Regions from separate parts of the Bacillus sp. PK6-025 genome, predicted to be linked through region 2. Evidence: riboswitches for the same ligand, from Rfam matches in the RefSeq annotation. Region 2 holds a riboswitch; the other holds the start of a gene.
What was found. A riboswitch is a leader RNA that binds a small molecule or an ion and turns the genes downstream of it on or off. The one in region 2 is predicted to bind lysine.
Positions count from the first base shown of each region.

Region 1: another riboswitch for lysine. It lies ahead of M1D67_RS18280 (amino acid permease); the one in region 2 lies ahead of M1D67_RS15680 (aspartate kinase).

Region 1 is NZ_CP096509.1:3,551,354-3,556,422, forward strand. It holds gene M1D67_RS18270 (FecCD family ABC transporter permease) at 1-429, opposite strand, end outside; gene M1D67_RS18275 (FecCD family ABC transporter permease) at 429-1,493, opposite strand; gene M1D67_RS18280 (amino acid permease) at 1,650-3,053, opposite strand; lysine riboswitch at 3,168-3,344, opposite strand; gene sspJ (small acid-soluble spore protein SspJ) at 3,504-3,644, opposite strand; gene M1D67_RS18290 (metal-dependent hydrolase) at 3,884-4,354, shown strand; gene M1D67_RS18295 (LTA synthase family protein) at 4,454-5,069, shown strand, end outside.
Region 2 is NZ_CP096509.1:3,058,159-3,063,227, reverse strand. It holds gene uvrC (excinuclease ABC subunit UvrC) at 1-1,332, shown strand, start outside; lysine riboswitch at 1,397-1,577, shown strand; gene M1D67_RS15680 (aspartate kinase) at 1,725-2,957, shown strand; gene M1D67_RS15675 (sensor histidine kinase) at 3,510-4,931, opposite strand; gene M1D67_RS15670 (response regulator transcription factor) at 4,934-5,069, opposite strand, start outside.

The sequences.
Region 1 (5,069 bases), 490 kb from region 2:
ATAGATGGAAACGACTGCAAAGCAGGCTCCCAAAAATGCAAAAATCGGCAGGGAAAAAACGAATCCTTTTTGCAGATTTCCAACATCCCCCTGAAAATAAAAGATGAACAGCACAACGGCAAAACCTGCTCCCGTATTGATGCCCAATATCCCCGGATCGGCCAGGTCATTCCGCGATATCCCCTGCCAGACGGCTCCGGAGACAGCAACTCCCGCACCGATCAGCATGGCGAGGACCATGCGCGGCAAACGGAATTCAAATAATACAAGTTCATCCTGCGGCGTTCCGAAACCGAACAGTGTTTTCAATGTATCAAGCGGGGCGATGCGGATTTCTCCCATGTTCATGCTTAGTAAAAACACGGCGACCGTCAGCACGGCCATGACGAGCATCACCGCAGCCGCCCGTCTGCTGTTTTTCTTGAGCATTACAGTCCACTCCTTTCCCTGCGGGCCAGATAGAGAAAGAATGGTACGCCGACAAGCGCCGTGACTGCTCCGACAGGTGTTTCGAACGGCGGATTGACCAGCCTTGCCGCAATATCCGCATAGATCAGCAGGACGGCGCCAAGCACCGCTGAGCATGGAATGATCCAGCGGTAATCAACCCCGACCAGAAAGCGGGTAATATGCGGAATGATCAATCCGATAAAACCGATTGCCCCGGCAACGGACACAGCGGCACCCGTCAGCAGAACAACCGACACGATTCCGATCGCTTTCACCGTCTTCGTATATTGCCCGAGCCCTTTCGCCAGCTCCTCTCCCAAACTTAGAACCGTAATGGAACGGGCGATGACAAAAACGACGGCCAAACCGAGCGCTGCCGACGGAACCAACAACTGAATGCTGAGCCATTTCGTGCCAGCGACACCTCCGGCATACCAAAAACTGACGTCGCGCGCCACATCAAAATGGATCGCAATGCTCGTAGAAAGAGCGCTCAGAAACGTGCCGACAGCCGTACCGGCCAAAGCCAGCTTTACAGGCGTAAGACCGCCTTTTGAAAACATTCCGATCGCAAAAACGAGTCCCGCTCCGAGACCCGCGCCGGCAAACGACCAGATCATCAGCCCGACCGATGAGGTTCCCGGAAAAAAAGCAAACGCGACAGCAATTGCGAAAGCTGACCCGTGCGTGACGCTCATAATTTCCGGCGATGCGAGAGGGTTTCTCGTCATCCCCTGCATCACGGCTCCGGAAACCGCCAAGCAGGCGCCCACAAGAGCCGCACTTACCGTCCTTGGCAGTCTGAGTTCCTGAATAATTTGATGGGCCGTATTTTTCGCATCAAAATGAAAAATGGCGTCCCAAACCGTTCCAAGCTTTATATCAGCCGCACCGAGCGCAATCGATAATGCGGCGCCAAACAGCAGTAGCATGATTCCGCCGGCCAGGACAAAAACAGCTCCGAGCGGACGGCTGATCGGTTTCTGTTCTCCATCAGGGCCATCCGCGCTGTTGATACGATGTATGTTTTTGTAAGAGCTCACTCGATGCCATTCCTTTCGATCTTTTTAACCGATAACGATTATCATTTTCATTTTATAGTATAACAGGCCTAAGCGGAAATTTTAATCAAAAATTTCGGCGGGAATCAAAAAGCCAGCCGATCTTCTGCTAAAAGACCCGGCTGGCAAAGAACTTTATCACACTTGATTATTTTTGAACTTTTTGTAGACGAACGGGTAGATCGCAAGACCGACGAAAAACAGCCCGATTCCCAAGATAAAGGTGGTTAAGTCAGACGTACCTGAAACGATGACCCATAAAGAATACACCAGAGCAGCCAAAGCGATGATGCCGTCCCCTGTTCTTGAACCTTTCAGTTCGCCGTATGTCTCCCCTTTGAGGATGAGCTTCAAGCTGAAAACAGCCGCCACAAGATAAGGCACAAGGTAAGCGAGCGTCGCCGACGTTGTTAAAAACGTAAAGGCCTCGCTGATCGTTCCCGAAACCGTTGAGAAAATAAAGATCTGCGACATCACGTTTGTGACGATCAATGAATTAACCGGGCTTCCCTTTTTGTTCGTTTTCGCAAAGAAAGCAGGAAAATCACCGGCCTTTGCCGCCTGATACGGAACCTCTGCGCCGATTAAAATCCAGCCGAGCATCGATCCGAACAAAGAAACGATTGCCAAGACCGCCATAATTACGCTGCCAAAGCTGCCGATGATCACGTGCAGCACATCAACGAACGGTTTATCCGATGCTTGGAGCTGATCGTGCGGGATGACGCCCATCGTTATTAAAGTAATGACCATATAAATGCCGAGCGCAATTAACAGTCCGGTAATCGTCGCGCGTTTGACATCGCGCTGGGATGATGCGCGCCCTGATAAGATTACCGCAGACTCGATGCCGACAAACGCCCACAGCGTTGAAATCGCCGCATTGTGAACCTGTCCGCCCAGCCCAATACTTTTGCCTTCTGATTCGATTGGAAAATAAAATGATTCGAATAAAGCCGTCTGAAAAACGAACAAACCTGCAACAATAAACAGGACAAACCCAAGCACTTTTGAAAAAGTTGCTAAAAAGTTCAGTTTGCCCGCTCCATTTATGCTGGAGACTAAGATGAAATGCGTCCCCCATAACAAAATTGTACATACGATAAATGTCAAGAGCTGGCCGAGTGTAACGGGGTGGCCGCCGAGTTCAATCAGCTCGCGTCCGTCAGTTAAGATCGGCAGGAAAGTCGTCAAATAGCCTGCAAGGCTTGTAATGATGGCCACGTTGCTGATCCAGCTTGCCACCCAATACCCCCATACCATTGTAAAACCTGCCGCATTCCCTTTTTTAGGGTCTGAGAATAAAGCTCTTGCATAGCTTTGCGGACCTGCTTTAAGATCCGGGCGGCGAATCGATAAATGACCGAATACAAGGGCGATCATCAGCACCCCCGCACCCGTCACCAGCCATGCCGCCGTTACGCCGAACGGGCTTGCCGTCTGGGCGAGTGTGCTGGGGAGCATAAAAATCCCTGAGCCGACCATATTGCCGACAACAAAAGCGGTAAGAAGCCAGAAGCCCCATTTTTTTGTCTGTTCCATAAGATATAACCTCCGAGCATTTTATAAAAAATATGCCGGACCAGACCGTGAGATCATTCAAAATAAAAAAAGCATGAACAAAAGTCCATGCTTTGGTTAAACATACACTCTTGATCTCCGGATAGCCCTCCGCGGGGAAACCCGCGGCAGTCCTGCACTTATTCAATGCAGACCCAGCATAAAGAATGAATGGCTTCCTTATGCTTCGGCGCTGATGCCTTTTGCATATGATCATCGGCCCCATCAGCCTCACACATGCGACTCATCATCCGCGCAACCTCTACCTCACTAAGAGTTAAGAGTGAGGATTTATCACATATTCTGAAAAGAGGTTACCAGAGAAATTTTAATCTGTCAAAGGGAAGTGATGGAAAAACGGACAGCCGCGCCAAAAGGCCGCCTGTTTCGGCAGCCTTCTGCAGAATGGAAGACGGCGCTTCCATCTGTCATTTATCGGTTGTTTTTCTTTTTGTTGACCGCCTCTTGCAAAGGGTCTCCTTTCAGCGCTTGTCCTGCATCTTCAAGCGCCCCCCGAACGGCGTTTTGGTCCTTTTCCTTATTTCCTCTATCTTTATTGAAGAAAATACCCAAATGAATCACCTCTTTAAAAATGTGGTACAATTTTAATTTGGCTTATCACTTTAAAATTATGCAGAACCTTGAATGTGTTTTTTAACTGAAAACACCATATTCTAGATGTAAACATGCTGATTGCCTCAGGAAAATGCGTTTTTTGCCTGACAAGTTGCCACCATCTGTCTTGAAGGCCGCCAGAACTCTTGATATAGTTTTCATTAGGAAATTGTTATAGGTCTTAAAGGAGAAGCGATATGACAGGAAAAACACACATCATGGGAGGGGTCGCTTCTTGCACGGCTGCTGCTTATTTTTACGGATATGATCCAGTGTTCATGACAGCTTCGGGCGTTATCGGAGCATTGATTCCGGATATTTGCCATACAAAGAGCAAGATCGGCAGAAGGCTACCGATTTTATCAGCAGTGGTCAGTTCTGTCTTCGGGCACAGGACGTTTACACACAGCCTGCTCTTTTTGCTCATCACGGCATTTGCGGCACATTTATATTTTACAGATCAGAGCATTTTTGTCGGATTGATGGCCGGAATGGCGAGCCATCTGCTCCTTGATGCCGGGACTGTAAACGGCATCAAACTTTTCTTTCCGTCCGCCATTAAGGTTCGGCTGCCCCTTTATATTAAAACCGGCGGGAAGGCGGAACAAGGCGTTCTGACTGTGCTCACCGTTGTTTCGTGCTATTTTATTGCGAACTTGATCGCCTGACGAAAGGGACGGTTTGACCGATTGCTGTATTATGCTTTGTTCAGTCGTTTTATCTTGGTGTTGTTTACCTGCGGGGATTATATGTGAGGAGCTATTTATATGAAAGAACAATTTTTTAAAAAGCAGTGGTTTTTATGCCTATCCATATTTTTTATGTGGATGAAAACGTACTTCATCTACAAGCTGGGCTTTAATTTACAAATCGACAACGCACTTCAGGAATTGATCCTGTTTATCAACCCGCTTAGCTTTCTCATCCCTGTACTCGGCATCAGCCTCTTTTTTCGCGAAAAAACGCAGCGCCTCTATTTAATCGGGGCTAATGTCGTCCTGACGGGCATCTTGATTGCAAACAGTATTTTCTATGGTTTCTACATCGATTTCATCACTGTTCCCGTCCTGTTCCAGGCAAAAAATCTCGGGGGGCTTGGGAGCAGTTTTCAGGAGCTGTTCAATCCGGTTTTCATCGCGCTTTTTCTGGATTTGGCTCTTTTGGTCTGGCTGGCAAAAACGCGCACAAGAACCGGCAAAAAGCTTTCCGCTAAATCCGTTAAGATCTACTACGCGGCAGCTGCCGGCACGGTACTGTTTAATCTCGCCCTGTCGGAGCTGGATCAGCCGAAGTTTTTAAGCTACTCCTACGACAGGGAAGTGCTTGTAAAAAACATCGGCTTATATCAGTTTCATCTGTTGGACGGCATTTCACAGACTTTTA
Region 2 (5,069 bases):
CTCAGAAAGTGCGCCAAACTGCCGGACCGCGTCTGTTTGTACTATCATCTCGGACAATGTCTGGCGCCATGCGTATATGATGTGTCTGAGGAGACAAACCGACAGCTCACAGAAGAAATCACCCGCTTTTTAAAGGGCGGATACAATGAAGTCAAGAAAGAACTTGAAGCAAAAATGCTCGAAGCCTCGGAAAACCTGCAGTTCGAACGGGCGAAAGAATTCCGCGATCAAATGGCCCATATCGAGTCAACGATGGAAAAACAGAAAATGATGCTGAATGACATGGTTGACCGCGATGTATTTGCCTATTCGTATGACAAGGGCTGGATGTGCGTCCAGGTCTTCTTTATCAGGCAGGGCAAATTGATTGAAAGAGATGTCAGCATGTTTCCTTTATACAGGGAAGCAGACGAGGAGTTTTTGACGTTCATCGGGCAATTTTACTCGAAAAACAACCATTTCCTCCCAAGGGAAATTTTAGTTCCAGACAGCGTCGATAAGGACATGATTGAGGAGCTTTTGGACGTGAACGTGCGCCAGCCGAAAAGGGGAGCGAAGAAAGACCTGCTGCTCCTTGCCCATAAAAATGCAAAGCTCGCTTTGAAAGAGAAGTTTTCGCTCATTGAACGGGACGAAGAGCGGACGATCGGCGCGATTGAAAAGCTCGGCAAAGCACTGGGCATCTACACGCCGTACCGAATTGAAGCGTTTGATAATTCAAATATTCAAGGAACGGACCCCGTTTCGGCGATGGTCGTCTTTCTCGACGGAAAACCGCATAAAAAAGAGTACCGCAAATATAAGATTAAGACGGTTGAAGGCCCTGACGACTACGGGTCAATGCGCGAAGTCATCAGAAGAAGATATACAAGGGTGCTGAAAGAGAATCTGCCGCTGCCTGATTTAGTATTGATCGACGGCGGAAAAGGCCAGGTGTCTGCCGCCCTTGACGTTTTGGAAAATGAATTGGGGCTCGATGTCCCTGTTGCCGGTCTGGTGAAAGATGATAAACACAGAACTTCCAACCTTTTGATCGGCGACCCCCTTGAGATCGTCCAGCTTGAGCGGAACAGCCAGGAATTTTACCTGCTTCAGCGCATTCAGGATGAAGTGCACAGGTTTGCGATCAGCTTCCACAGGCAGCTCAGGGGAAAAAGCGCATTTCAATCGGTGCTCGACGGCATACCGGGCGTCGGCGAACAGCGGAAAAAACTGCTGTTAAAACATTTCGGTTCCGTTAAGAAAATGAAGGAAGCGAGCGCCGAAGATATCCGCAAGCTCGGCATCCCCCTGAAGACGGCGCAGCTGATTGAAGAGGCTTTGAAAAAATAATGTTGAACTTTTAAAAAGAATCTGATAGAATTTGTACTAATTTCATAATAAGATCGTGTGATATGGTGAAGATAGAGGTGCGAACTTCAAGAGTAGGCTTGATGAGGAAGATGGATTCCGATGAAAAAAGCTGAAAGGGGAGCGTCGCCGAAGCGGGGAAAAAATCCATTCGTTTTTCCTGCTGGCTTTACATTGAATAAATGTAAGGCTGTCAAGAAATCATTTCTTGGAGGGCTATCTCGTTGTTAAAATCATCGGCATTTTTGTTGGTTAAAGCAATGAGGGAATTTCTCTCATTGCTTTTTTTGTACGAAAAAACGTACAGCCCGCCGGTCAAGTTTTCCTCTTCATACATAAACAAGCACGAACGAAAACAAAAAGGGTGGTATTTGATGGGTCTCATCGTCCAAAAATTTGGCGGAACTTCAGTAGGATCAGTGGAAAAAATATTGAATGTCGCAAACCGCGTCATCGAAGAAAAACAGCGCGGTCATGATGTTGTCGTCGTCGTTTCAGCGATGGGCAAATCGACGGATTCCCTCGTCGCGCTTGCTAAGGAAATTACCGAACAGCCGAGCAGCAGGGAAATGGATATGCTGCTGACAACAGGAGAACAGGTAACAATTTCGCTGTTGACAATGGCTTTGCAGAACAAGGGGTATGATGCGGTTTCCTATACAGGCTGGCAGGCCGGCATCGAAACCGAAAATATTCACGGCAACGCAAGAATTACGAACATTGATACAGGCAAGCTGAAAGAGCGTCTGAATGAAGGGAAAATCGCAGTTGTCGCCGGATTCCAAGGGACGACAGCGGAAGGTGAAATCACAACGCTCGGCAGAGGCGGATCAGATACGACAGCCGTTGCCCTCGCAGCTGCCCTGAAAGCCGATAAATGCGACATTTACACCGATGTACCGGGGGTTTTCACAACCGATCCCCGCTATGTGAAAACAGCGCGGAAGCTGGCCGGAATCTCCTACGATGAAATGCTTGAGCTTGCCAATCTTGGAGCAGGCGTCCTGCATCCGAGAGCTGTTGAATTTGCGAAAAACTATCAGGTGCCTTTGGAAGTCCGTTCAAGCACCGAGAAAGAAGCGGGCACATTAATCGAGGAGGAATCATCAATGGAACAGAATTTAATCGTAAGAGGCATTGCATTTGAAGATCAGATCACACGTGTGACTGTATGCGGCCTGGCGAGCGGCTTGACGACGCTGTCAACGATTTTTACAACGCTCGCTAAACAGAACATCAACGTTGACATCATCATTCAATCGGTGACAAGCACAAGCCAAACGTCGATTTCTTTCTCCGTGAAAACGGAAGACTTAAAACGGACGGTCGAAGTTCTCGAAGAATACAAAGACGCGCTCGACTATGAACAGATTGAAACGGAAAACAGGCTGGCCAAAGTCTCGATCGTCGGTTCAGGCATGATCTCCAACCCGGGAGTAGCAGCGGAAATGTTCGCTGTGCTGGCGGAAAAAAACATCCAGGTCAAAATGGTCAGCACATCCGAAATCAAAGTTTCGACTGTCGTTAGCGAAGGCGATATGGTGAAAGCCGTCGAAGCGCTGCATGATGCTTTTGAACTGTCGAAAATAAGCATAGCTGCGAATTAAACATCCTGCAATTTGCTAGCAGGAGGAGAATGGTATGTAATCAGAGTTAGTAAGGGCTAATGCAAAGTCGAATAAGGCGGGAAATCCGCGAAAATGAAGATGAATATTTTTCCTTAGGGAGCTCAATCATATCGCTGTTTTCCGCTCTGATAAGCTTTTATCCATTGTTTGTTGTGGAATGGCTCCAGTAGTCGGGAGACGATTGATAATAACACAGAGCGATTTTACGGTGCTTCTTCGTAAAATATATCCGCGGTCCCCGCCTATGACACTTTGTGCGAAATAAATTTGATTAAACATAGCCCAATACGGTTGCGATGTTTGTAATACCGAATCAGCCAGAGGCCAAATTTTATTCCTTTTTGATATAAATAATAGGCCGAAAAATAAAATGTTACTTTTCAGCTATTGGTTGGCTGTTTTGGTTTCTACTTGATGTATGGGTCCTTTTTTCATATTCAAGCTATGTGCTTTTATTGTATGATGAGCGATTTCTTTATTGCTTTTTCTATATCATCTAAAACAAGCGATCAAAAAAAGTATGATGATTAATCATGATCCATTAGGTAATGGCAAATATAATTTAAAAACGGCACCTTGTTTGTTATGGTTTTCTGCAGTGATTTTACCTCCATGCACTTCTAAAATCTCCTTGCTTATGGCTAAGCCCAATCCGGCTCCTCCTGTTTTTCGATTGCGAGAGGTTTCTCCTCTGTAAAGCGGCGTAAATATCTGGTCTAACTCGGACTCGTGCAACCCCTTTCCTTTATCCCGAATGGCAATGACAGCGTATTTTTTCTCTTCGAACAGTGAAACGTAGATGTCGCTGTTTTTAAAAGAAAATCTTATGGCATTGTCTATTATGTTGTAAAAAGCTCTGGAAAAAAGCTCGGGATCTGCATAAACATATGTATCACCTTCAGGAATTGATTTTATGAGATGAATTCCCTTTTCTTCTAATATTGCTGAGTAATCGTTCAGGTAATCGTCAAGTAAGCGGTTTAGGTTTACAAACTCTACACTTGGTTTTTCTTTGTAAAATTCTAGCTTCGTATACGAGAATAGGTCTGACACTAAATGATTCAGCATATCCGCTTTATTTCTGCATGTTACAATATATTTCTTTACTTTTTCAGGGGCTTGGTGTAATTGCTTTTCTATGATTTCTAGATATCCCCGGATTGTAAATATTGGTGTTCGTAAATCATGCACGATAGAAGCAATAAACAGTTTTCTTTCGTTTTCAAGTGATTGTTGTTTGGCTAATGATTTCTTTAGCTGCAGCTGCATAGACTTAAATCCGTTTGATACTTCATGAATTTCTGTAACACGTGAAGAAGGAAGAGAAAAATTGAAATCCTGCTTTGAAATGAGCTGTGATGTTTTCTCCAGTGCAGTCAACGGAATTAATACTTGTTTATTCATAAACCATGCAGCTGTCGCCAAAAGCATTAGGAAAACAAATAATGCGATGAATAAGCCTCCATACTGTTCTAGAAAACTGTTTTCTGGACCATTGAAAGCATGGAGTGCAGGCCTTTTATCTTGAACATATAAAATGCCTGCGAGTTTTTTGTTCTGATATACATAATATTCTTCAAGAAGATAGTTTGTATTCCCAACTGAGTAGTCTGCTGTTTGCTCTATTTTTGTAATCTGATGATTATCTGGTTTTTCTACTGTTGAAAATAAGACTTTTTGATCTTTGTTTAGCAAGCGTATCCCTATATGAAGCTCATCAGTTTTATGATGTATTTGTTTTTGCCACTCTTTTTTGTTCCAATTTTCCGGCTGATTTAGAATGTTTTGTTCCAGCCAAGGCATTATATCTTCTATTTCAATAGAATTTGTTTTTGATTCATTATAAAAATGGACGGCCATTTTTGTAGTAAGAATGGGGAGCAAAATAAATGCAATCATAAAGAGAAACAGCCATTTTTTTATTGTCAGTCTTTTTTTATGCCCCTTTAACATGTTTATGCCCCCTCCACAAATTTGTATCCGACTCCCCAGACAGTTAGGATCCAGCGCGGCCGAGAGGGGGTTTCTTCAATTTTTTCCCTGATTCTCGCGACGAATACCCTTACTGTATGCGGATCACTATAATGCTCC